2 linked regions of the Paludibaculum fermentans genome follow. The protein of the gene in region 1 binds, or shares a complex with, the protein of each later gene. Links are inferred from orthologs where the notes say so. Each region holds a gene or a part of one and is shown in the gene's direction. Other genes may lie near its edges. The genes, in order: dnaG and dnaB.

Region 1 (10,817 bases):
CCAGCACCCCTGGCGCCCGCAACGGCAATTGGGTCCATTCGGGTCGACGATCATGTGACCGAACTCCGCCGCGAACCGCCCATCGTATCCCCGATAGACCTCCCGGCCCAGAATCAGCCCTGCCCCGACGCCGATCGCGCCGATCTCCAGGAACACAAAATTCTGCAGTCCCGCGATCTCCTCCGCGCTCAGCCACAGATCCGCCAGCGCTCCGAGATTGCAGTCGTTGTCGGCCGTGACCGGCACCCCCACCACGTCCTGAATCGCCGTCGCCAGCGGGAAGCCGGCATACTCCGGCAGCGCCGGCAGCCACAAAACCTCACCCGTCTCAGCATTGATGAGACCGGGAACGCTTACACCCACGTGCTGGAAGAATCCGGACGCCCCATGAATCGACTTCGCCGCCAGCATCCGCACGAACTTCTGCGGCGTGGAAGGCGTGGGAAAGGTGATGACTTTCTGCGCATGCCCGCTCAATCCGGCGTACGCCAGCGATGTGGACCCGGCCCGGATACTGATTCCCAACACGCGGAATCCATCGTCGTTGAGGGACAGATGGATCGGCACGCGGCCGCGCTTGCTGGGCTCGGCCTGCTTTTCCTTCACCATGCCCATGAGCACGAGTTCATCGACGATTTCGCTGATGTTGCTGCGGGAGATGCCCGTCTGCGCCGACAGATCGGCCCTCGAGATGGGCTGATGCAGCCGGATCAGGTTCAGAATGATGCGCCGGTTTACGTCACGCACCGTGGAAGGCGTGGCGGTCTGCACGAGCAATGCGGGGCTGGCGGGTTTCACGCGGGATTCCTTAACTCAACAATCAAATAGATTGTACTGTCTAGAAACTATAAGCAATCGAGCGGAGGTTTTGTGCGCCGGGTCCGCACAGCCGCCGGCCGGACCTTCGTGCGCCACACTGCGCACAACGATCCTCCGGCTCCTGCGGGATGACGGCAATTCGGCGTCATGCGCCGTGGCAAGACTTATCAATTCCAACAATAGGACCCCGTTCGAACTAGTTACAGCTGTATCAGATTACTATCGCACGGCGCTACAGGGAGGACGTTCTTTCGATCCGCCAACCGCCGGCATTCAGCCGCCCGGATCACCGGTCTCACTCCACCATGCGATGGCCGGCCGGGCTGAGTTCCAGGGCCTGGAAGAAAATCAGGTTGTGCCCGGTGTCAGCGGCAGGCTGGAGTTTCACTGTCAGCGGACCGGTCTTCGGCAGGCGCACCCGCCCCAGGTCGATGGTCTTGTACTCATAGCCCTCCCCTGTACCGGAAACCGTGCCGCGCACCGTCTGCCCTCCAATGTTCACCACGAAACCGGCTCCATTCGATTCCGCGCGCGCGGAGTAGCGGATCCGGACCTCATACTCGCCAGCCTGGCTCACCAGCAGTTGCCATGTGGCGGAATCCGCCGGCCCGGTCCATTTGGCGATGTGGAACTTCCCGCTGCGGTTGAACCTCTTCACCGCCTTGCCGGAAGTGACAGCAGCGAGATAGTCGAGATCGAATCCGACATCGCTACCCTGCACCACGATCAACGGCTCCGCGCGCGGAGCCCCGTCCAGTTCCAGCGCAATCACGGTATCGTTCTGATCCAGGGGCTCGGCCGGCAGCTTGACCAGCGGAACCCCGCCTTCCCGGCTGAGCGCCAGCTTCTGCGAGGGCGCGGCCAGCGGATACGCGGCCTTTACCGTATTCGTCAGTCCCTGGACACGCAGAATTCCGTCGGCCGGCCAGCTGAATACGTGCAGGAAGACCTTGTTACCCTTCACCGTGCTCCGGCCCCAGGGCTGCGCGGTCAGCGGGCTGGCGACGGTGCCGTAGATGCTCTCGCCGTTGATCTGCATCCACGCCCCCACCGCCTTGAGCGTGGCCACACTGGGCGACGGGATCGTACCATCGGCCATCGGTCCTATATTCAGAAGGTAATTCCCGCCCTTGCCGACGATCTCCACCATGCGATGGATCACTTCACCTGGAGTCTTCCACTGCTGGTCGAACTTGCTGTAGCCCCAAGTGGTGTTCATCGTCTGGGGCGTCTCCCAGTCCTCCTGCAGCCCGCCGTTCGGCATGCCGTTGTCGTTCATGTTCTGGTAGTCGCCCATCAGGTCGGCGCCATAGTCGCCCACCCGCCCATTGATCAGGCAGTTCGGCTGCAACTCGTGGACTATGTCGATGAACTGCTGTGTGTGCTGCGGAGTGTCCATGCCGCGGTCGAACCACACCAGGTGGATCGGGCCGTAGCGCGAGAGCAGCTCTCGCAGTTGCGGCTTCGACTTCTCGTCCAGATAGCGCTCGAAATTCTTCTTGGTCCGGTCGTAGTCCCAGTTGTTGCCGAACCCGTCTGGATGATCCCAATCTTCCCGGTGCGAATAGTAGACGCCAAACCGGATCCCCGCCTTCTGGCAGGCGGCGGAAAGCTCCTGCACCGGATCGCGATCGAACTTTGCCCAGTCCAGCAGGTTGTATTTGGAAACCGTCGAGCGGTACATGGCGAACCCGTCGTGGTGCTTGGCGGTCAGCACCAGATACTTCATGCCCGTAGCCTTGGCCAGCGCGACCCATGCCTCCGCGTCAAACTTCACGGGCTTCATGCCGCGCGCCGTTTCCCGGTAGTCGGCTACGGGAATGTTGAAGCGCTGCATGATCCACTCGGCCTCCGTCCCCACCGGCACCTTTTGGCCCTTATACTCCCCGGCGAAGGCGGAGTAAGGACCCCAGTGGATGAACATTCCAAATTTGTCGTGCCGGAACCATTCCATGCGCTGATCTTGAGTCGGCGCGGGCTTCGATTGCGCGGCGGCGGAGGCGGCGAGGCAGAGCAGGAGCGCCACGCCGCGTCCGGTGCGGGCTGGACCGGATTGTCGTTTGGTCATTCGCGCACAGTATATCCGGCTCCGGGGCATGGCATGGCCGGTGACGGGCCACCTCGACACCGGACCGCGTATTGCTTAGCATGAGTGGATCGGAGGTGATCATGACATTCTGTACAGGTTGCGGGACGCCGGTGGAAGGAAACTTCTGCCAGAAGTGCGGGCAGGCCGTGGCTCAACCGGCTCAACCACCCGCCGGCTTCGGACAACCAGCCGCCCCGCCGCCACCGGCCGGCTTTGGACAGCAACCGGCGCCGCCGCCAGCTGGATTCGGTCAGCAAACTCCACCTCCCGCCGCGGGTGCGAAGAAAGGCATGGGGCCTCTCGGCTGGGTGCTCATCGGGCTGGGCGCGTTCTGCCTGCTGATCGGTGTCGTGGTCGTCGGCGCCGGATTCTTCTTCGCGCACAAAGTCAAGGAAGCGGGCATCGACTCGGAACTGGCACAAAAGAACCCCGCGCTGGCCGCAGCCAAGGTCATGGCTGCCCTCAACCCCGACGTCGAAGTCGTCCGTGTGGATGACGAGAAGGGCACGCTCACCATCCGCGAGAAGAAGTCCGGCAAGACCATTACCATGAATGCGGACGACGTCAAGAACGGCAAGATCACCTTCTCCGACGACAGCACCGGCGAGAAGGTCTCCATCGGCTCCGGAACCGATGTCCGGTTGCCGTCGTGGATCCCTGAATATCCCGGCTCCAAACCCGAGGGCACGATGGCGGCTAGCGGCAATCACGGCGAAGGCGGCATGGCCCACTTCACCACCAGCGACTCTGTCACCAAGGTTCTCGGCTTCTATCAGGACGAATTGAAGGGCGCCGGCTTCAAAATCACCTCCAACGTCAGCGGAGACTCCGGCGACTCGAAAGGCGGCCTGATCACCGCTGAAAACACGAGCACGAAACATACTGTCCTGGTAACTGTGGGTTCCAGCGACAAGGGCACCGAAGTTGCTCTCACTTACGGCAGCAGGTAGGCCCTCCTTCCAGCCGGGTTGCGGGGCGCCCCCGCCCGGCTTTATCTTGGTGCGCGGTGCCTGAGGCGTCCCAAGACCGGATACGGCAACTGATCCTGGAAGGTCCGGCGGAACCGGGCGTCTGGGCTGCGCGTTCCATGCTCGGCCTGATCCTGCTGATTACCTCTTTCTTAGGCGTCTGGCAGGCGAAGACCAAACCGTTCTGGTTCGACGAGATTCTAACCATTGAGGTCAGCAGCCTGCCCTCACCGGAACTGCGCTGGCAGGCCCTGTACGCTGGCTGCGATGGCATGCCGCCCGGCTACTACTGGATCAATGCCATGGCCGCCCGCCTGCCCTTCGATGACCACATTCGATGGCGCGGCCCCGAACTGCTGGGCTGGCTTCTGGCCTTGACCGGGGTCTATCACTTCACCGCCGCTGTGTGCGGCCGCAGCGCGGGTCTGGCCGCGGTGCTGCTGCTCGCCCTCACCCCCGTGTCCTCCTACGCCTGGGAGGCGAGGCCCTACGCGCTGCTGCTGGGCGTTCTCGCCTGGGCGGCGGCATCCTGGCAGAGGGCGGAACGCCACTGGGGCTGGATCGCCGCGCTGGCCGCGCTGCTCGCCACCGCCACCAACCTGCACTACCTGGCGCCCTTGTCTGTGGTCTGCTTCGCCTTGGCGGAGACGGCCGTCAGCCTCGCGGAACGCAGGCTGCGTTGGCGCATCTGGGCGGCTTTCGCGGCCGCGGCCATCCCCACGCTGCTCGCCTTGCCCCTGCTCATCAAAATGAAGGCGGACTTCGGAGCCCGCTTCTGGGCCCGCCCGGAGCTGGGTGGACTGCCCTACTACTACGGCAATCTGCTGGGATTCCCGCTGGCCGTTGTCCTGGTCCTTCTACCGTTCGGGCTCCCTTACCTGCTCCGTTCGATTCTGAAGGAGAACCCGGCGTCACCCCGCCGGCACGCGCTCTTTCTGACCATGTGCCTGCTGCTGCTTCCGGTCTTGAGCCTCCTCTTCACCCTGGCCACGCACGGCGGCTTCAACGAGCGCTACACCATGCCCATGGTGATCGGCTACGCGGCGGCCATCCCGCTGCTGCTGGCATGGAGGCCCGGCGGTCTGGCGAGAGGCTTCACCCTCAGTCTGCTCCTGGCGTTCCTCGTCCTGTCTGGTCGGGAGGCGTCAAGACTGGCGGCGGAACCGCCCGCCCAACTGGCGGGAGAATCGGGAACAGCCCTGACCGCCCTGCGCTCGGCTCCGGAAGGACTCCTGCTGATCAACAACCCGCTCGATTTCCTGGCAGGCTGGTACTACGCCAATCCGGCGCAGCGGGCGCGGCTCGCCTACATCGGCGACACGGAAGCGGCCTACCGTCTCGGCCGCACGGACGGGGCAGTCCGTCTGTTGCTGGCCTTGCGTCAGTTCTACCCCGTGCCGGTCAGGACTTTTGAGGAGTTCCTGCCGGACCACCGGGAGTTCACCATGTTCTCCAGCGGACCGCCCCACCTGCAGTGGCAACCTTCTCGATTGAAAGAACTTGGCTGGAAGATCGAACTCTTCGCCTCACCGGTTCCCGGCCGCCTTGACCGCGTGCGGGCCCCGCAGCCAGGTTCGTAGCATGATGGAAGAGACGAGTTACGCCGATGGAAGGGGTGCCCGCGATTTGAGGAAGCATTTGGTATGAGTCAACCGTGCGTACTGGTGACAGGCTCCTGCGGCCTGATTGGATCGGAAGTGGCCGTGTATTTCGCCCGGCAGGGCTTTCACGTGGCCGGCATCGACAGCAACCACCGCGCCGTCTTCTTCGGCCCGGAAGGGGACACCAGTTGGGTGCTGGACCGCCTGCGGAGGGAGATCCCGGGCTACCGCCACGAGGCCCTCGACATCCGCGACCGCGACCGGCTCCTCGCCTTCATGGGCGAACTCCGCCCCGATCTCATCATCCACACCGCCGCCCAGCCCTCGCACGACCGCGCCGCCGCCATCCCCTTCCTCGATTTTGAAGTCAACGCCCTCGGCACCCTCCACCTGCTCGAGGCCGCCCGTCAGCACTGCCCGGAGTCGCCCTTCATCCATATGTCCACAAATAAGGTATATGGAGACCGGCCGAACACCATCGCCTTGCAGGAACTGGAAACCCGCTGGGACTACGCCGATCCCGCCTACGAGCACGGCATTGCCGAGGACTTCTCCATCGACCAGAGCAAACACTCCATCTTCGGAGCCTCCAAGGTCGCCGGCGACGTCATGGTCCAGGAGTACGGACGCTACTTCGGCATGCCTACCTGCTGCCTGCGCGGCGGCTGCCTCACCGGCCCAAACCACAGCGGCGTCGAACTCCACGGCTTTCTCAGCTACCTCGTGAAGTGCAATTTGGAGGAGCGCGAATACCGCGTCTTCGGCTACAAGGGCAAGCAGGTCCGCGACAACATCCACTCCGAGGATGTCGCCCGGTTTATGTTCGAATTCTGGAAGGCGCCGCGCGTGGCCGAGGTTTATAATCTCGGCGGCGGCAAGGACAACGCCTGCTCCGTCATGGAAGCCTTCCAGCTCGCTGGGAACGTCACCGGCAAACCCATGCACTGGCGCTATGTGGACGAGAATCGCATCGGTGACCACATCTGCTACTACAGCGACCTGCGGAAGATGCGGGCTCACTATCCGGCCTGGAGCATCACCAAACCGCTGCCCGCCATCTTCGAGGAGATCGCAGGAAGCTGGCAGGAGAGACTGAAAACCGCGGCACTATGAAGATCCTGATCACCGGCATCTGCGGCTTTGTCGGCAGTACCCTCGCTCGCACGCTGCTGGCCTGCGTCGAAGGATTCCAGATCATCGGCATCGACAACTTAATGCGGCCGGGCGCCGAAACGAACCGCCAGTCGCTCAAGAGCCTGGGTATCGAATTTGTCCATGGCGACATCCGTTCAGCCAGCGATCTCGCCGGCTTGCCCGCGGCCGACTGGATCATTGATGCCGCCGCTAATCCCAGCGTTCTGGCCGGTGTGGCGGGCGGCGGCAGCAGCCGCCAGTTGTTCGAACACAATCTGGCCGGCCTCGGCAACGTATTGGAGTACGCCAAGGTGCACCGCGCCGGACTGCTGCTGCTCAGCACCAGCCGCGTCTACTCCATCCCCGCCCTGGCCACCCTGCCCTTGAAGGTGGAAGGAGATGGCTTCGTTCTCGACGATACCCGGCCCCTCCCCGCGGGCGTCACCGCGGAAGGCATCGACACCGCCTTCGCCACCACCGCGCCCATCTCGCTCTATGGCGCGACCAAACTCGCCTCGGAAATCATGGCCCTCGAATACGGCGCCGCCTTCGACTTCCCAGTCTGGATCACACGCTGCGGCGTTCTCGCCGGGGCCGGCCAGTTCGGCACGCCAGACCAGGGCATCTTCGCTTACTGGATCAACGCCCACCTCCGCCGCCGCCCCCTGCGCTACATCGGCTTCGAAGGACTCGGCCGCCAGGTGCGCGACGCGTTCCACCCCTCTGACCTCGCGGCGCTCCTCCTGGCGCAGATGCGCTCTACCCGCGACGGCGGCCAACGCATCTACACGGCCGGCGGCGGACCGCGCAACGCATGGTCTCTTGCTCGTCTGAACAGCTGGTGCGACGGCCGTTTCGGAACCCACACACCCGCGGCCGACCCGCGCCCCCGTCCCTATGACATACCGTGGGTCGTGATGAGCAATGCGGATGTCCAGCGTGATTTTGCGTGGAGTCCGGCGCTGGGTCTCGATGCCATTGCCGCGGAGATCGCCGCGCATGCCGGGCAACACCCGCAGTGGCTGGAACTGAGCGGACTATGAAGACGCCCGCGCCCGAAAAGCGGAGCCCGCTGAAACTGCTGTCCGTAGTCATCCCGGCGCACAACGAGGAGGGCTGCGTCGCCCTCACGGTGGAACACCTGCACGTTGAATTGCGCGGCAACGGCATTCCCCACGAAATCGTGGTCGTCGACGACGGCTCAACCGACACCACGTGGGCCGTCCTGCAAGGATTGGTGCCGCGCATCGCCGAATTGCGTCCCGTTCAGAACAAAGGCGAACACGGCTTCGGGCGCGCCATCACCTTCGGCTTCGATCACATTCAGGGCGATGCGGTGGTGGTCATGATGGCCGACGAATCCGACGATGCCCGCGACGTCGTCCGCTATTGGAGCCTGCTCGGCGAAGGCTGGGACGCCGTGTTCGGCTCGCGCTTCGTCAAGGGCGGAGCGGTCATCGACTACCCCTGGCTCAAGCTGTCCATCAACCGCATGGCCAACTTCTTCATCCGGATTCTCTTCAACATCCCGCTCAACGACACCACCAACGCCTTCAAGGCCTACCGCCGCGAAGTCATCGAAGGCTGCCGGCCCTTCCTGTCGCCGCACTTCAATCTCACCGTGGAACTGCCGCTGAAGACCATCGTGCGTGGCTACTCGTGGACCGTCATGCCCATCTCCTGGCGCAACCGGCGCTTTGGCGAGTCCAAGCTTAAGATCAAGGAGATGGGCAGCCGTTACCTGTTCATCGCCCTCTACTGCTGGCTGGAAAAGTACTTCAGCCGCGGAGACTACCGCGCGCGATAATGGAAATACTGTCTAGTCTCGTACCGTGAACAAAGAACTCGTCGATCAGGTGAAGTCGGCAGTAGACATCGTTCAGGTGGTGCGCGAGTACGTACCCAGCCTGAAGCGCAGCGGCGCGGGCACGCGTTACATCGGACTTTGCCCCTTCCATACGGAGAAGACCCCCTCGTTCTCCGTCCACGGCACCCACCAGTTCTACAAGTGCTTCGGCTGCGGAGCCGGTGGCGACGTCTTCAAGTTCGTCCAGGAGATGGAACGGCTTACCTTCTGGGAGTCGCTGAAATACCTGGCCGAACGCAACGGCATCCCCCTGCCCAAACGGTCCGACCTGGCCGACGAAGAGGCGAAGAAGCGCGGCGCGGTCTACGAGATGAACGAGATCGCCGTCAAGGTCTACCAGGACCTGCTCTTCTCGCCTGCAGGGCAGGAGGCGCGCGCCTATCTGAAGCACCGCGGCCTTTCCCAGGCCATCGCCGAAGAGTTCAATCTCGGTCTCTCTGAGCGCGGCGGCCAGATGCTGGTGAAGATCTTCGAGAAACAGGGCTTCACGCACACTGAGATGGAATCCAGCGGCCTCATCCGGGTACGCAATGAAGGTACCGGCCACTATGACGTCTTCCGCGGCCGGCTCATGTTCCCCATCCACTCCGAGACCGGCAAGGTCATCGGCTTCGGCGCCCGTGCCCTGGCCGAAGGCGACGAGCCCAAATACCTCAATTCGGGCGACTCGGATGTCTACCAGAAGCGCAGCGTTCTCTACAACCTCAACCGCGCGCGCAAGCCCATCCAGGAAGCCGGCTTCAGCATTCTGGTAGAAGGGTATATGGATGTGATCGGAGTGTATGCGGCCGGAGTGCGCAATGTCGTCGCCTCCTGTGGCACCGCGCTCACCAACTTCCAGGTGCGCAGCCTTCGCCGCCATGCCGGCGAAGTGGTGCTGAACTTCGACCCCGACAACGCCGGAGCCAACGCGGCCGAGAAATCCATCCCGATCCTCCTCGAAGAGGGCGTCCGCCTCCGCGTGCTCTCCCTCACCGGCGGACTCGATCCTGACGAATACATCAAGGCCAACGGCGCCGCAGCCTACGGGGACGCCCTGCGCGGCGCGCGCGGCTACTTCCATTGGCTGGCCGACCGCGCCCGCACCCGCCTCGATCTCCACACGCCCGAGGGCCGCGTCGCCGCCTTCCAGTTCCTGCTGCCCGCCATCCAGAAGATGCCGGACAAGCTCGACCGCCTCGCTGTCGCCAACGATGTGGCGGAGTACCTCAAAATGGAACCCGGCATCGTACTCGATGAATTCCGGAAGGCTGCGGCGGAAAAGCGCGGCCGTGTGACCAGGCGAGAAGAGAACACCCCCGACGCCAACGAGGTCCTCCTGCTCCATGCCCTGCTGGGCAACCCGGAGGCCCGCGACGAGATCGTGCCCGTCCTGCGCGGCCTCTCCGTCGTAACAAAGTTCCGTTCGGCTCGTATATTCGAAGTGATTCTTCAACTGGTGGCGGAAGGCGTGAGTCCTTCCTACTCGTCGGTGGAGGCCCGCCTGGGCGAGCCCGACAAGGCTCTATTGGTGTCGCTGGTGTTTGCCGATGATACCCTGAGCCAGAACTTCACTACGGAGCAGGCCGTGGCCTGCGTGCGGCAACTGGCCTTCGGAGAACGCGATGTCCATCTGGCCGAACTGCGGCAGCGCATCAAAGATGCCGAGAGATCGGGCAATATGGAGGAAGCCCTGCATTTGATGGAAGAGCTCAACGCCTTGAAACGATCGTGACGCGGACCGCACAACTCATCGGACGCGCTGTTGTACTATGAGTGAGACGTATAGGCAAGGGGATTACTGGCGAGGTTTCCGTGGCAACGGAAGAACGATATAGCCGCTTTCAAAAACTCATCAGCATGGGCAAGGAAAAAGGCTACGTTCTCTATGACGACGTTTCCGAAGTCCTTCCCGAGGATCTGAACACCGGTCCAGAGCTCGATGACCTGCTGGCTGGGCTCGACGAGGCCGGCGTCGACCTGCTGGAAGAGCCGAAGCTCGACCTGGACAAGAAGGGCGAAGACGCCGATGAGTTCGCGGAAGCGGACCTCATCCAGGAAAGCTCTGAGAAGACCAATGACCCTGTTCGCATGTACTTGCGCGAAATGGGCACCGTTTCGCTGCTCACCCGCGAGGGCGAGATCGAACTGGCCCGCCGCATCGAACACGGCCAGAAGATGGTCGTGCGCGCTCTGTCCCGCTCGCCCCTGGTCGTCCGGGAAGTGCTCGAAATCGCCCGCGAGGTCGAAGAGGGCAAGCTCAGTCTGCGCGATGTTCTCTCCTTACCCGATCTACTGACAACCGATGAAGAGTTGGAGAAGTTCCGCGTCGATTTTCTGGCGGCTGTGGAAGAAATCGC
Region 2 (10,675 bases), 3.8 Mb from region 1 along the record:
GAACAAGGGCCTGGCGCTGAGCGACCTGTTGAACACGGTGAGCGAGGAGATGGTCAAGATGAACCTGCCGCCGGAGTACCGGCACGGGGCGGTGGGCCGGTCGAAGGAACTGGGCAAGGCGGTGACGAACTTCCTGTTCGCTTTCCTGCTGTCCATCGTGTTCATGTACATGATTCTGGCGGCGAACTACGAGAGCTTTGTGGATCCGATTACGATTCTGCTCAGCCTGCCGCTGTCCATTCCGTTTGCTTTGTTGAGCCTGTTCCTGGCGGGCGAGAACTTTTCGGTGGTGTACACCTCGCTGGGCATCCTGGTGTTGTTCGGCATCGTGAAGAAGAACTCGATTCTGCAGGTGGACCACATCAAGGGGTTGCGGCGCGAAGGCGTGCCTCGCCTGGAGGCGGTCTTCCGCGGCTGCGACGACCGGTTGCGGCCGATCCTGATGACGACGGCGGCGCTGATCGCGGGCATGCTGCCGCTGGCCTTCGGCTCGGGCGCCGGCGCTGGTACACGCCGCACGGTGGCCATCGTCGTGATCGGCGGCCAGGCCATGGCGTTGATTTTGACGCTGGTGGTCACGCCCGTGGCCTATACGTTGTTTGACGACATGGGCGAGTTCTTCAAGCGCCGTACGCGGCGCAAGGAAGTGATCCAGCCCGTCACGGCGATGCTGCTGATCCTGCTGCTGATCGGGGCGGCTCCGCTGCGCGCGCAGCAGAAGCCGCAGGATCTGACGTTCCCGCAGAACGCGGAGATGACGAAGATCCTGGAAGAAGTCTCCAAGGCCGAGCGCGTCGGCGTCAGCGGCACACAGCATCCCCTGTCGCTGCAGGAAGCCGTGCAAATGGCGCTGAAGAACAACCTGGAAATCGAACTGGAGCGCACTACGGTGGCGACTTCGGTGGCGGGCCTGAAGGGCGCTCGCGGCGCTTTCGATTCCGTGGTGCTGTTCGCGCCCTCCATACAGGCGAACAACTCGCCGGCGGCCAGCAGCCTGGCGGCGGCGAACGGCAAGGTGAGCGAGCACTACCTGACCAACAACCTGTCGGTGAAGCAGAAGACTCCATGGCAGGGCCTGTCGTTCCATGTGGATTTCGACAACCAGCGGCAGAGCACGAACAACCCGTTCGTCTCGCTGAATCCGAACTTCACGTCGCGGCTGACGGCCGGGTTCTCGATGCCGCTGTGGCGTTACCGGGACCTGGACAACGACCGGGCCGTGCTGAAGATCCGGGCGAAGCAGAAGCAGCAGTCGGAGACGGATTTCGAGACCCGGGTGATCGACGTGATTGCGCGCACGCAAGCGGCGTACTGGGATCTGGCGGCTTCGATTGAAGACGCCGTGGTGGCGGCCGATGGCGTGCGGTTGGCGCGCGACCAGCATGAGCGCAACCAGCGGCAGATTTCGGCGGGCACGCTGGCTCCGGTGGAACTGGCGGCTTCGGAAGCGGAGCTGCAACGGCGCATCGACAACTACGTCACGGCGATCGGCATTGTGACCAGCGCGGAGAACGAACTGAAGGTGATCCTCACGCCGGACCGCAACGATCCGTTGTGGAACGACCGGCTGATGCCCTCGGAGCGCACTACGCTGGAGACGCCCATCGACGACCTGAAGCAGGCCATGACCATTGCGCTGGAGAAGCGGACGGAACTGCGGTCGCTGGAGCTGCGGACCCAGCAGAACGACGTCCAGAAGGATCTGGCGCGCAGCGGCACGAAGCCGCAGGTGAACCTGAACGCGAACTACATCAATTCGGGTTTAGCGGGCACGGTGCCAGCGACGTCGAGCGGTGGATTCGCGGCGGCGTTCTCTCCGCTGTTTGGACGGGTCAATGACCTTTCCGCGGTCGCGGGGCTGCCGCCGCTGCCGGCGATCAGCCTGGGCGGCTCGGTTCCGGCGTCCTTCGTGGGCGGCTATGGACAAGGGCTGTCGAACCTGTTCAGCGGCAACTACCAGTCCGTGCAGGCGGGTTTGAGCATTGAATGGTCGCCTCGCAATCGTACGGCGGAAGCGCAGTATGAGCAGACCGCGATCACGGAGAAGCGGCTGAAGCTTACGCGGATGCAGTTGGAACAGGGCATTTCGGCCCAGGTGCGGAATTCACTGCAGGCGCTGGAAACGGCGCGCCAGCGGATGGAAGCGGCCCGCGCCGCGGAAAAGGCCGCCGCGGAGAAGATGGACAGCGAGATCCGGCTGTTCCAGACGGGGGAGAGTACGAACTTCCTGGTGCTAACCCGGCAGAACGAACTGCTGGATACAAGGCGCCGGCTGGTGGGCTCGTTCCTGTTGAGGAATAAGGCGGTGGCGCGGCTGCAGCAGGTGCTGGGCACGACGCTGGAAGCCAACAAGGTGGAACTGCACTAGGCAGAAAACGGTTTGGGACCGGCGCCGTTCCAGGAACACCGGTCCCGACTGATCCCACTTAGCGGTACGTACCTTAGGAACGAAAGAACCGAAGGTGAGACCCCTTGCCTGGATTAGACCTCGGTACGCGAGCCAGGGAACAACAGAAGCAAACTTTATTTTGCGGTGGAGCGCAGCATCCAGGCAGCCTTGTCGTGGAGCTGGAGAGCGCGGGTGAGCAGATCGGCCGTCCCGATATCGCCTGCTTCGCTCAGTGCGGGCACCCATTCGGTGCGCATCTGCGCGCTGAGGCTTTCGTGAGCATCGGCCAGGGCATCCAGCATGTGGCTGGTGCTTTCAGCGGTGGTGAGATCGAGGCTGACCTGCATGGGAGCCACGCCACCGAGTGAGCGGATCCGCTCAGCCACCTCGTCGACCAGTTCCTGGAGTTCGTCGTACTGAGCCTCAAAGAGTTTGTGGAGGCTCGGGAAAAGAGGGCCCTCTACGTTCCAGTGGTAGTTCCACGTACGGAGCAACAGGGCCAGTTCGCGTTTCAGGACGATGTTTAAGGTTTCCATAGCTCTCCCTATTGGATATTGCAAGTCATTTGCAAGTTGCAGGTCGAATACCGTTGTGAACTAGACTGAGCGAGTACGCATGTTCTCGGCGGGTGCTGTCAGGGATGACGCTTGGTGATCTGGCGTCCATTCCGGCACGGAGGGGAGGAGCATGATCTAAGCCACCTCCATCCGGCCACTATCACCTATGCGCAGGAAGCTAAAGGCGGCAAGCCCGCGCGTTGCTATACCGTCGACGTGATCTTCTCCATGCACTGCTTCACGCGGGGCATCAAGGCCGGTGAATGTCCGGATCCGAACCTGTGCTATCGCGACGATCGTGAAACGCGCGTTTTCGACTTCCAGCGCTACGAGCTTTCGCATCAACTGCCGGACATCGTCAGAGGCCTGTGCGGGCGCAAGGTCTACCACTCCGGCAAGGGCAACTTCTTTACGATCGAAATCGTCGACAAGCGGACTGGCGCCCGGCTGGAATACGAGATCTATTTCGTGGCCAGCCGATCGTCGCGCAGTGGGCGCGTCAATCTCGTTGTCCAGAGCGCCTATGTCCGCGATCCTGAGCACCTAGCCAACCGGCCCAAGCTGAAGCCGATCGGCTTCCCGGTCATCCTGTTCAATGTTTTGAACAATAAAGCGATCCGGGTGCCCAAATGAAAGAGGCCCCCGGGCTGGGAGCCTCTTTCCGTTAGTCCTAATCGGTCCTCTTGAGTATCCCCACACTTGGGTGGGGGCCGGTCACCCGGCGGGATCGACGCCACGGCGTTTAGCCGCTCCGTTCATACGTCGACACTATTAGCTTAGCCGATGCCGGCTTCGGAATTCAATCCTGTTGCGCCCGTTCCTGAGCACCGGCGGATGTCCACAGGATACTCACAGGTTTGAGCGGCGCACCACAAACCGGCGCCGAAATACTAGTTGAAAGAGCAGCCGTGGACTGCGACATTGGGAAACGTTCCACGATGTCACAGCCTTCGAAAACTGACCAGTCCTTCGAGCGGGGCCTGCCGTCCAATGTGTACGCCGAGCGGATGGTTCTAGGCTCGATCCTGATCAACAGCAACACGTTCATCACGGCCGCCGCCAGCCTGTCGCCGGATGATTTCTCGCTGGACAAGCACCGCCGCATCTTCCAGCGAATGATGGACTTGAACAATCGGGAAGAGCGCATTGACCGCGTCACCGTGGCGAATGAGCTAATGCGGCACTCCGAACTGGAAGCGGTGGATGGCCTCACTTACCTCTCATCGCTGGACGAGGGCCTGCCGGAAATCTTCCACATCGAGAGCTACATCGCGATCGTCCGCGACAAGAGCCTGCTGCGGCAGTTGATCTATTCGGCGCAGGAGACGATCCAGCGCTGCATGCTGGCGGAGGACGATCCGGCCCTGATTCTCTCGCATGCCGAGGAAGGGCTGCTGAAGCTGGGCGAAGCACGGGCGAAGGACTCGCTGCTGAGCGCGCAGCAGGTTTTCGACAGCGAAGAGGGCGGCGTCAACGCGTTTCTGGACCCCGGCCGGCGCGTGCAGGGCGTCAGCACGGGCTTCATCAAGTTCGATGAGATGACCGGCGGTATGCGGCCGGGCGAACTGATCATCCTCGCCGCCCGTCCCGCCATGGGCAAGACTGCCCTGGCTTTGAATGTCGCGCTGCATGTGGCCACGAACAAGAAGAATCCGAAGGCGGTCGCCGTCTTCTCGATGGAAATGTCGAAGCAGTCGCTGCTGACCCGCCTCATCTGTTCCCTGGGCCGGGTGGACCAGCAGCGTTTCCGGTCGGGCTACCTGGACCGCGAAGAGCGCGCCCGGCTGGGTATGGCGGCGGCCGATCTGTATGAAGCGCCGATCTTTATCGACGATACGTCGAGCACAACGCTGATGGACATCAACGCCAAGCTGCGCAAGCTGCGGGCGTCGAACGACCTGGGCCTGGTGGTGGTGGACTACCTGCAACTGATGCCGGCTCCGTCGCTGGGCCGCAACTCGAACCGCGTGCAGGAAGTGGGCGCCCTGTCGCGCGGCATGAAGCTGATGTCGAAGGATCTGGAAGTGCCGTTCCTGGTGTTGTCGCAGTTGAGCCGCGCTCCGGAACAGCGCATTGGAGACCACCGGCCGCAGCTGGCCGACCTGCGCGAATCGGGTTCGATTGAGCAGGACGCCGACATGGTGGCGTTCATTTTCCGGCCGGAAGTCTACCAGAAAGACCGCGAAGACCTGCGCGGCGTGGCGGAGCTGATCCTGGCCAAGCAACGTAACGGCCCGACGGGCAAGGTCCCGCTGGTGTTCCTGCACAACTACACGAAGTTTGAGAACGCGGCCGATTCGTTCGACGACGACCACGGCGAGTAAACTCAGCCCTCGCACGCCTGTTTCGTGACCGCGTGACGGTAGGCAAACAGGCGGCGGAGTTGGTGGCGGGCGATGGCCGCTCCCAAGAAATCCACCAGACGGCCGCCGGGCAGTGAGAACTCGACGCGATCGGTGAGGCGGGCCGCTGCGCCTTCGGGCGCGAACTCGTGGCGATGGCTCCAGCGGCGGAACGGGCCTGACTCCTGGATGTCCGCAAACAGGCGGTTGCGCACAAATTCCGTATGGCGCGCCACCCAACGCAGCCGGAACGGGCCCAACTTCAACTCCAGCTCAACCCGTGCGCCGACTGAGAGTCCGCCTGCGCGCGAAATCACTTCGGCGGGCTGCCAGGGCGGCATGAGGCGCTGCAAGGCGTCGGGGGCCTCGTGAAAGGCGAAGAGCCGCTCGACGGAGGTCTGGAAGACGGACGAGTGAACGTATTCGGGCATGGCTGATAAGCTGTGTAGTTCGCGTGAGCGGCACTACCGAGATGGTTCTCCAGGTCAGAGGGATGCAAAAGAGGTTTGGGGGCGTCGTGGCCCTGAGGGACGGCAACCTCGAGGTACGGCGCGGTGAGGTGCATCTGCTGCTGGGCGAGAACGGCGCGGGCAAGTCCACTCTGATGAAGATCCTGGCCGGGCTGCAGCGGCCGGATGCCGGGACGCTGGAGTGGCAGGGCCAGGCGATGCGCTTCGCGAACCCGGCGGAGTCACAGAGGGCCGGGGTGTCGATGGTGCACCAGGAGAGCCTGCTGGCCCCGCACCTGACGGTGGCCGAGAACATTTACCTGGGCCGCGAACCGGCTGCCCCGTTCGGACTGATCCACCGGCGGAAAGCCGTGGAGGACGCCCGGCGCCTGATCGAGCAGCACCACTTCCCGTTGCAAGCGGACTGGACGGTGCAGCGGCTGGGCCCGGCGGGCCGGCAACTGGTGGAGATCCTGCGGGCGATCGCGCACGGGTCGTCGCTGCTGATCTTCGATGAGCCGACGTCGTCGCTGTCGCACGCGGAGTCGGCGGAGGTGTTCCGCATTGTGCGCGAGATGCGCGACCGCGGCACCAGCATCATCTACATTACGCATCGCATGGACGAGTTGAGGGAACTGGGGGATCGCGTCACAGTGTTGCGCGATGGGGAGACGGTGTTTACGGGCGAGCTGGGGGGCACCACTACGGAGGAGCTGATCCGGCACATGGTGGGGCGCCCGTTTGAGGCGGTCTACCAGCGGGCGTCGCTGCCGCCGGGCCAGGAGATGCTGCGCGTGGAGGGCCTGGAACGGCGCGGTGTGTTGTGCGGTGTTTCGTTCAGGCTGCACGCGGGCGAGGTGGTGGGGCTGGCGGGGCTGATCGGCGCGGGCCGGACGGAGCTGTGCCGGGCGATCTTCGGCGTGGATCCCATTGATGCGGGCACGGTTAGCGTGCAGGGGCAGCCGGTGCGGATCCGCTCGCCGCGCGACGCCGTGCGGGTTGGAATGGCTTTGATTCCGGAAGACCGGCAGAAGAATGGACTGGCGGTTGGCTTACCGGTCGCGCAGAACATGCTGATGGCGTCGCTGGAGCGGGTGTCGAGATTCGGCTTCCTGAATCATGCGCAGGAGGAGGCAGTGGTGGCCGGGCAGTCAACGCGGTTGAATTTGAAGTCCGCCTCGCCCGGACAGTTGGCCGGCAAACTGAGCGGCGGCAACCAGCAGAAGGTGGTCATTGCCCGCTGGATGACACGGGGCGCGAACATCATTCTGTTCGACGAACCGACGCGCGGCATCGATATCGGGGCGAAGATCGAGGTCTTCCGGCTGATCGACGAGCTGGCGCGGGGCGGAGCGGCCGTACTGATGGTGAGCTCCGAGCTGCCGGAGCTGTTGCAGTTGGCCGACCGGATCCTGGTGATGCGGCAGGGCCGGATCGTGGCCGAACTGCCGGGCCAGACTACCCAGGAGGAGATTCTGCGCCATGCCGCCCTGGGTGGCGGCGGGACGGAGCGAGTGGCATGATCGAGCGCCTGTTGCCGTTTATTTCGCTGATTCTGCTGTTTGCCGGGCTGTCGGCGGCGACTCCGCACTTTATGACGGCCGTGAACCTGGCGGCGGTGATCCGGCAGACCGCGGTGATCAACATCATGGCCCTGGGGATGACGATGATTATCATCGCGGGCGGCATCGATCTGAGTGTGGGTTCGATTATGGCGTTGTGCGGGTTGCTGGGGGCCATGACCATGGCGCAGGGCCAGCCCATCCTGGTGGGCATCGCGGTGGGATTGCTGGCGGGGGTGGCGTGCGGGACGGTCAACGGCCTGCTGGTGACGAAACTCCGGATCAATCCATTCATCGCCACGCTGGGCACGCTGGGCATCTATCGCGGGCTGGGCCTGATCATTTCGGGCGGGCTGCCTATCCAGAACATGCCAAAGGACTTCGCCTTCCTGGGCGAGGGGGCGATGCTGCACATTCCGTTCGTGCTGTACGTGCTGTTTGTGTGTGCGGCGGGGGTCCACATATTGCTGGAGCATACCCGGATGGGCCGCTATGGGTTTGCGATCGGGTCGAATCCGGATGCGGCGTTTTATGCGGGAATCCCCGTGTCGTTCCATGTGACGACGATCTATGCAGCGGGCGGCTTGCTGACCGGGCTGGCGGGCATGATCGAGACTTCGCGGCTGATGACGGGGCAGCCGACGGCGGGCCAAGGCTATGAGCTGCAGGCAATTGCGGCGGTGGTGATTGGGGGCGGGTCTCTGCGGGGCGGCGAAGGGTCCGTCGTGGGCACGCTGATCGGCGCCTACATCATGGGGCTGTTGTCGAATGGCAGCGACCTGCTGGGGATCTCGCCTTACCTGCAGCAGGCGATTATCGGGGCGGTCATTATTCTGGCGGTGGTGCTGGATGAGCTGCGCAAACGGAAAATGGCCGCGTAGGCCGGCTATCCGATAGAATTTAAAGTGACAAATGGCCAAACACGGTGAGAACGTGCCGCCTTTGGAGGCGCGCGGACTGGGCAAGCGGTACCATAGCGGCCCGGCGGAGCTGACGGTCTTCGCGGGGCTGGACCTGCGGCTGGAGGCGGGCGACCGGGTGGCGCTGACCGGAGAGAGCGGGACGGGTAAGTCCACGCTGCTGCACCTCTTAGGGCTGCTGGATGCGCCGAGCGAGGGAACAATCCGGGTGGATGGCCAGGCCACGGAAGGACTGGATGAGGGCGGGTTGGCCAACCTGCGGAACCGGGCCATTGGGTTCGTCTGGCAGATGAACACGCTGCTGCCGGAGTTCACGGCCCTGGAAAATGTCATGATGCCGCTGCTGATCCGGGGCGAGCGGAAAGGTGCGGCGGAGCAGGCGCAGGAGTTGCTTTCCGAGGTCGGGCTGGCGGCCAGGGGCCATCACCTGGCGGGAGAGCTATCCGGCGGAGAGCAGCAGCGAGTCGTCCTGGCGCGGGCCTTGGTGGCCGGTCCTAAGCTGCTTTTGGCGGATGAACCGACGGGAAACCTGGATGAGCGGACCGGTAACATGATCATGGAATTGATCGAGGAGGTCCACGAGCGGCGTAGATTAACGACCCTATATGTGACCCACAATCCAGCTTACGCGGAGCGCGCAACGAAGGTTCTGGAACTGCGGGGCGGGAAAATACGGAATCTGGGTGCGCAGGCGACCCCTCCGGCATCTTAGAATTAGGACAGGGCGCGCTGCAGACCGGCGCGCGGGATAGACGCATCGGCTCTGGTCGCGCCGGTGCTGGGAAGCCAGGGGCATCTCCGTCCGAGTCCCGGGCTCCACGAGAGGCGCAAACCTATGTTTGAACGCTATACAGAAAAGGCGCGGAGAGTAATCTTCTTCGCGCGCTATGAGGCCAGCCAGTTCGGCAGCCCGTACATTGAGACGGAACATCTGCTGCTCGGGCTGCTGCGGGAAGACAAGCCGCTGGCGAATCGCTTTTTGCGGTCGCAGGCGAACATCGAGTCGATCCGCAAGCAGATCGAGGCGCAGACGACTGTCCGGGAGAAGGTATCGACGTCGGTCGACCTTCCGCTGAGCACGGAATGCAAACACGTCCTGGCGTATGCGGCGGAAGAAGCCGAACGCCTGGGGCACAAGCACATCGGGACTGAGCATCTTCTGCTGGGCTTGCTCCGCGAAGAGAAGTGCTTTGCCGCCGAGATCCTCCACGAGCGCGGACTGCGGCTCAACCAGGTGCGCGATGAGATAGCGCGTGCCAGTTCCGAGAAGACCACCGCTTCGCGACCGAAAGAGTCCTCGCTGTTGAGCGAGTTCAGCCGCGACCTCACCCAGTCGGCGTCCGATAGCGCGCTGGATCCGCTGATCGGCCGCGACTATGAGTTGGAGCGGGTGATTCAGATCCTGTGCCGCCGCACCAAGAACAATCCGGTGCTGATCGGCGAGCCAGGTGTGGGCAAGACGGCCATTGTCGAAGGGTTGGCCCAGAAGATCAGCGAAGGCGACGTCCCCAGTTTCCTGGCGGACAAGCGCATCCTGGCCCTGGACCTGTCGCTCATTGTGGCCGGCACGAAGTATCGCGGCCAGTTCGAAGAGCGGCTCAAGACGATCATGAAGGAGTTGATGGAGAACCAGAACGCCATCATCTTCATCGACGAGTTGCACACGCTGGTGGGCGCCGGTTCGGCCGAAGGCTCGCTGGACGCCGCCAATATCCTGAAGCCCGCGCTGTCGCGGGGCGAGATTCAGTGCATCGGCGCCACGACGCCGGCTGAGTACCGTAAGTCTATCGAGAAGGACCGCTCGCTGGAACGCCGCTTCCAGGCGGTAAAGGTTCCGCCTCCGAGTGAGGCGGATGCCTGCCGGATCCTGTTCGGCATCAAGGAGCGCTACGAGAAGTTCCACGCCGTCGCCTATACGGACGATGCGATTGAAACCTCGGTGTTCGCTTCCAGCCGTTTCATTCCGGACCGCTTCCTGCCCGACAAGGCGATCGACCTCATCGACGAAGCGGGTGCGCGAGTGAAGCTGCGCCAAACCACTTTGCCGCCGGACATCAGCGACATCCAGAAGCGGGTGAAGTTCATTGTTCACCGCATGGAGACGGCCATCGCGAACCACGAGTTCGAGAAGGCCCGGTTCTATAGCGATGAAGAGCGCAAGGAACGCGAGAACCTGCGGCTGCTGCGCGAGAAGTACAACCTGGACGATACGTCGACGGGCGTGGTCACGAAGGACGACATTGAAGAAGTCGTCGCCAAGTGGACCGGCGTGCCGATGACGGCGATCAAGGAAGAAGAAGTCAGCAAGCTCATCCGGATCGAGGAAGAGCTGCACAAGCGGGTCATCAGCCAGGAGAAGGCGATCAGCGCCCTGGCTCGTGCCATCCGCCGCTCCCGCGCCGGCTTGAAGTCACCCAAGCGGCCGTCGGGCTGCTTCCTGTTCCTGGGCCCCACGG

The links.
Region 2: the proteins of dnaG (region 1) and dnaB are in contact, whole or in part, in a crystal structure (PDB 2R6A), measured with the Geobacillus stearothermophilus proteins. The link is inferred for Paludibaculum fermentans from one-to-one orthologs. Residues at the interface, in WP_049624496.1 of Geobacillus stearothermophilus: Lys456, Leu457, Leu458, Pro459, Ala460, Asn463, Ala464, Leu467, Leu535, Leu536, Ile537, Ala538, Gln544, Glu545, Asp548, Tyr549, His552; in WP_033016901.1 of Geobacillus stearothermophilus: Ser13, Glu15, Ala16, Gln18, Glu91, Leu92, Asp94, Ala95, Val96, Pro97, Thr98, Ala99, Ala100, Asn101, Tyr104, Tyr105, Ile108.

The regions. Positions count from the first base shown.
Region 1 is NZ_CP063849.1:3,736,340-3,747,156, forward strand. The notes cover bases 7,831-10,817. They hold dnaG (DNA primase), read left to right. Parts: upstream 7,831-8,443; coding sequence 8,444-10,192; downstream 10,193-10,817. Other genes in these bases: IRI77_RS14605 (glycosyltransferase family 2 protein), read left to right, coding at 7,831-8,418; rpoD (RNA polymerase sigma factor RpoD), read left to right, coding at 10,273-10,817. In the rest of the region: IRI77_RS14575 (ROK family transcriptional regulator), read right to left, coding at 1-798; IRI77_RS14580 (alpha-L-fucosidase), read right to left, coding at 1,115-2,887; IRI77_RS14585 (hypothetical protein), read left to right, coding at 2,989-3,858; IRI77_RS14590 (glycosyltransferase family 39 protein), read left to right, coding at 3,996-5,456; IRI77_RS14595 (NAD-dependent epimerase/dehydratase family protein), read left to right, coding at 5,520-6,590; IRI77_RS14600 (NAD-dependent epimerase/dehydratase family protein), read left to right, coding at 6,587-7,654; more of IRI77_RS14605, read left to right, coding at 7,651-7,830. UniProt on the Escherichia coli protein: RNA polymerase that catalyzes the synthesis of short RNA molecules used as primers for DNA polymerase during DNA replication.
Region 2 is NZ_CP063849.1:7,578,896-7,589,570, reverse strand. What follows is about bases 3,233-6,077. They hold dnaB (replicative DNA helicase), read left to right. Parts: upstream 3,233-3,884; coding sequence 3,885-5,270; downstream 5,271-6,077. Other genes in these bases: IRI77_RS30025 (sugar ABC transporter ATP-binding protein), read left to right, coding at 5,782-6,077; IRI77_RS30030 (SRPBCC family protein), read right to left, coding at 5,273-5,719; IRI77_RS30040 (hypothetical protein), read left to right, coding at 3,233-3,579. Also shown: IRI77_RS30050 (efflux RND transporter permease subunit), read left to right, coding at 1-2,368; IRI77_RS30045 (Dps family protein), read right to left, coding at 2,524-2,925; more of IRI77_RS30040, read left to right, coding at 3,040-3,232; more of IRI77_RS30025, read left to right, coding at 6,078-7,260; IRI77_RS30020 (ABC transporter permease), read left to right, coding at 7,257-8,180; IRI77_RS30015 (ABC transporter ATP-binding protein), read left to right, coding at 8,212-8,931; IRI77_RS30010 (ATP-dependent Clp protease ATP-binding subunit), read left to right, coding at 9,055-10,675. UniProt on the Escherichia coli protein: The main replicative DNA helicase, it participates in initiation and elongation during chromosome replication. Travels ahead of the DNA replisome, separating dsDNA into templates for DNA synthesis.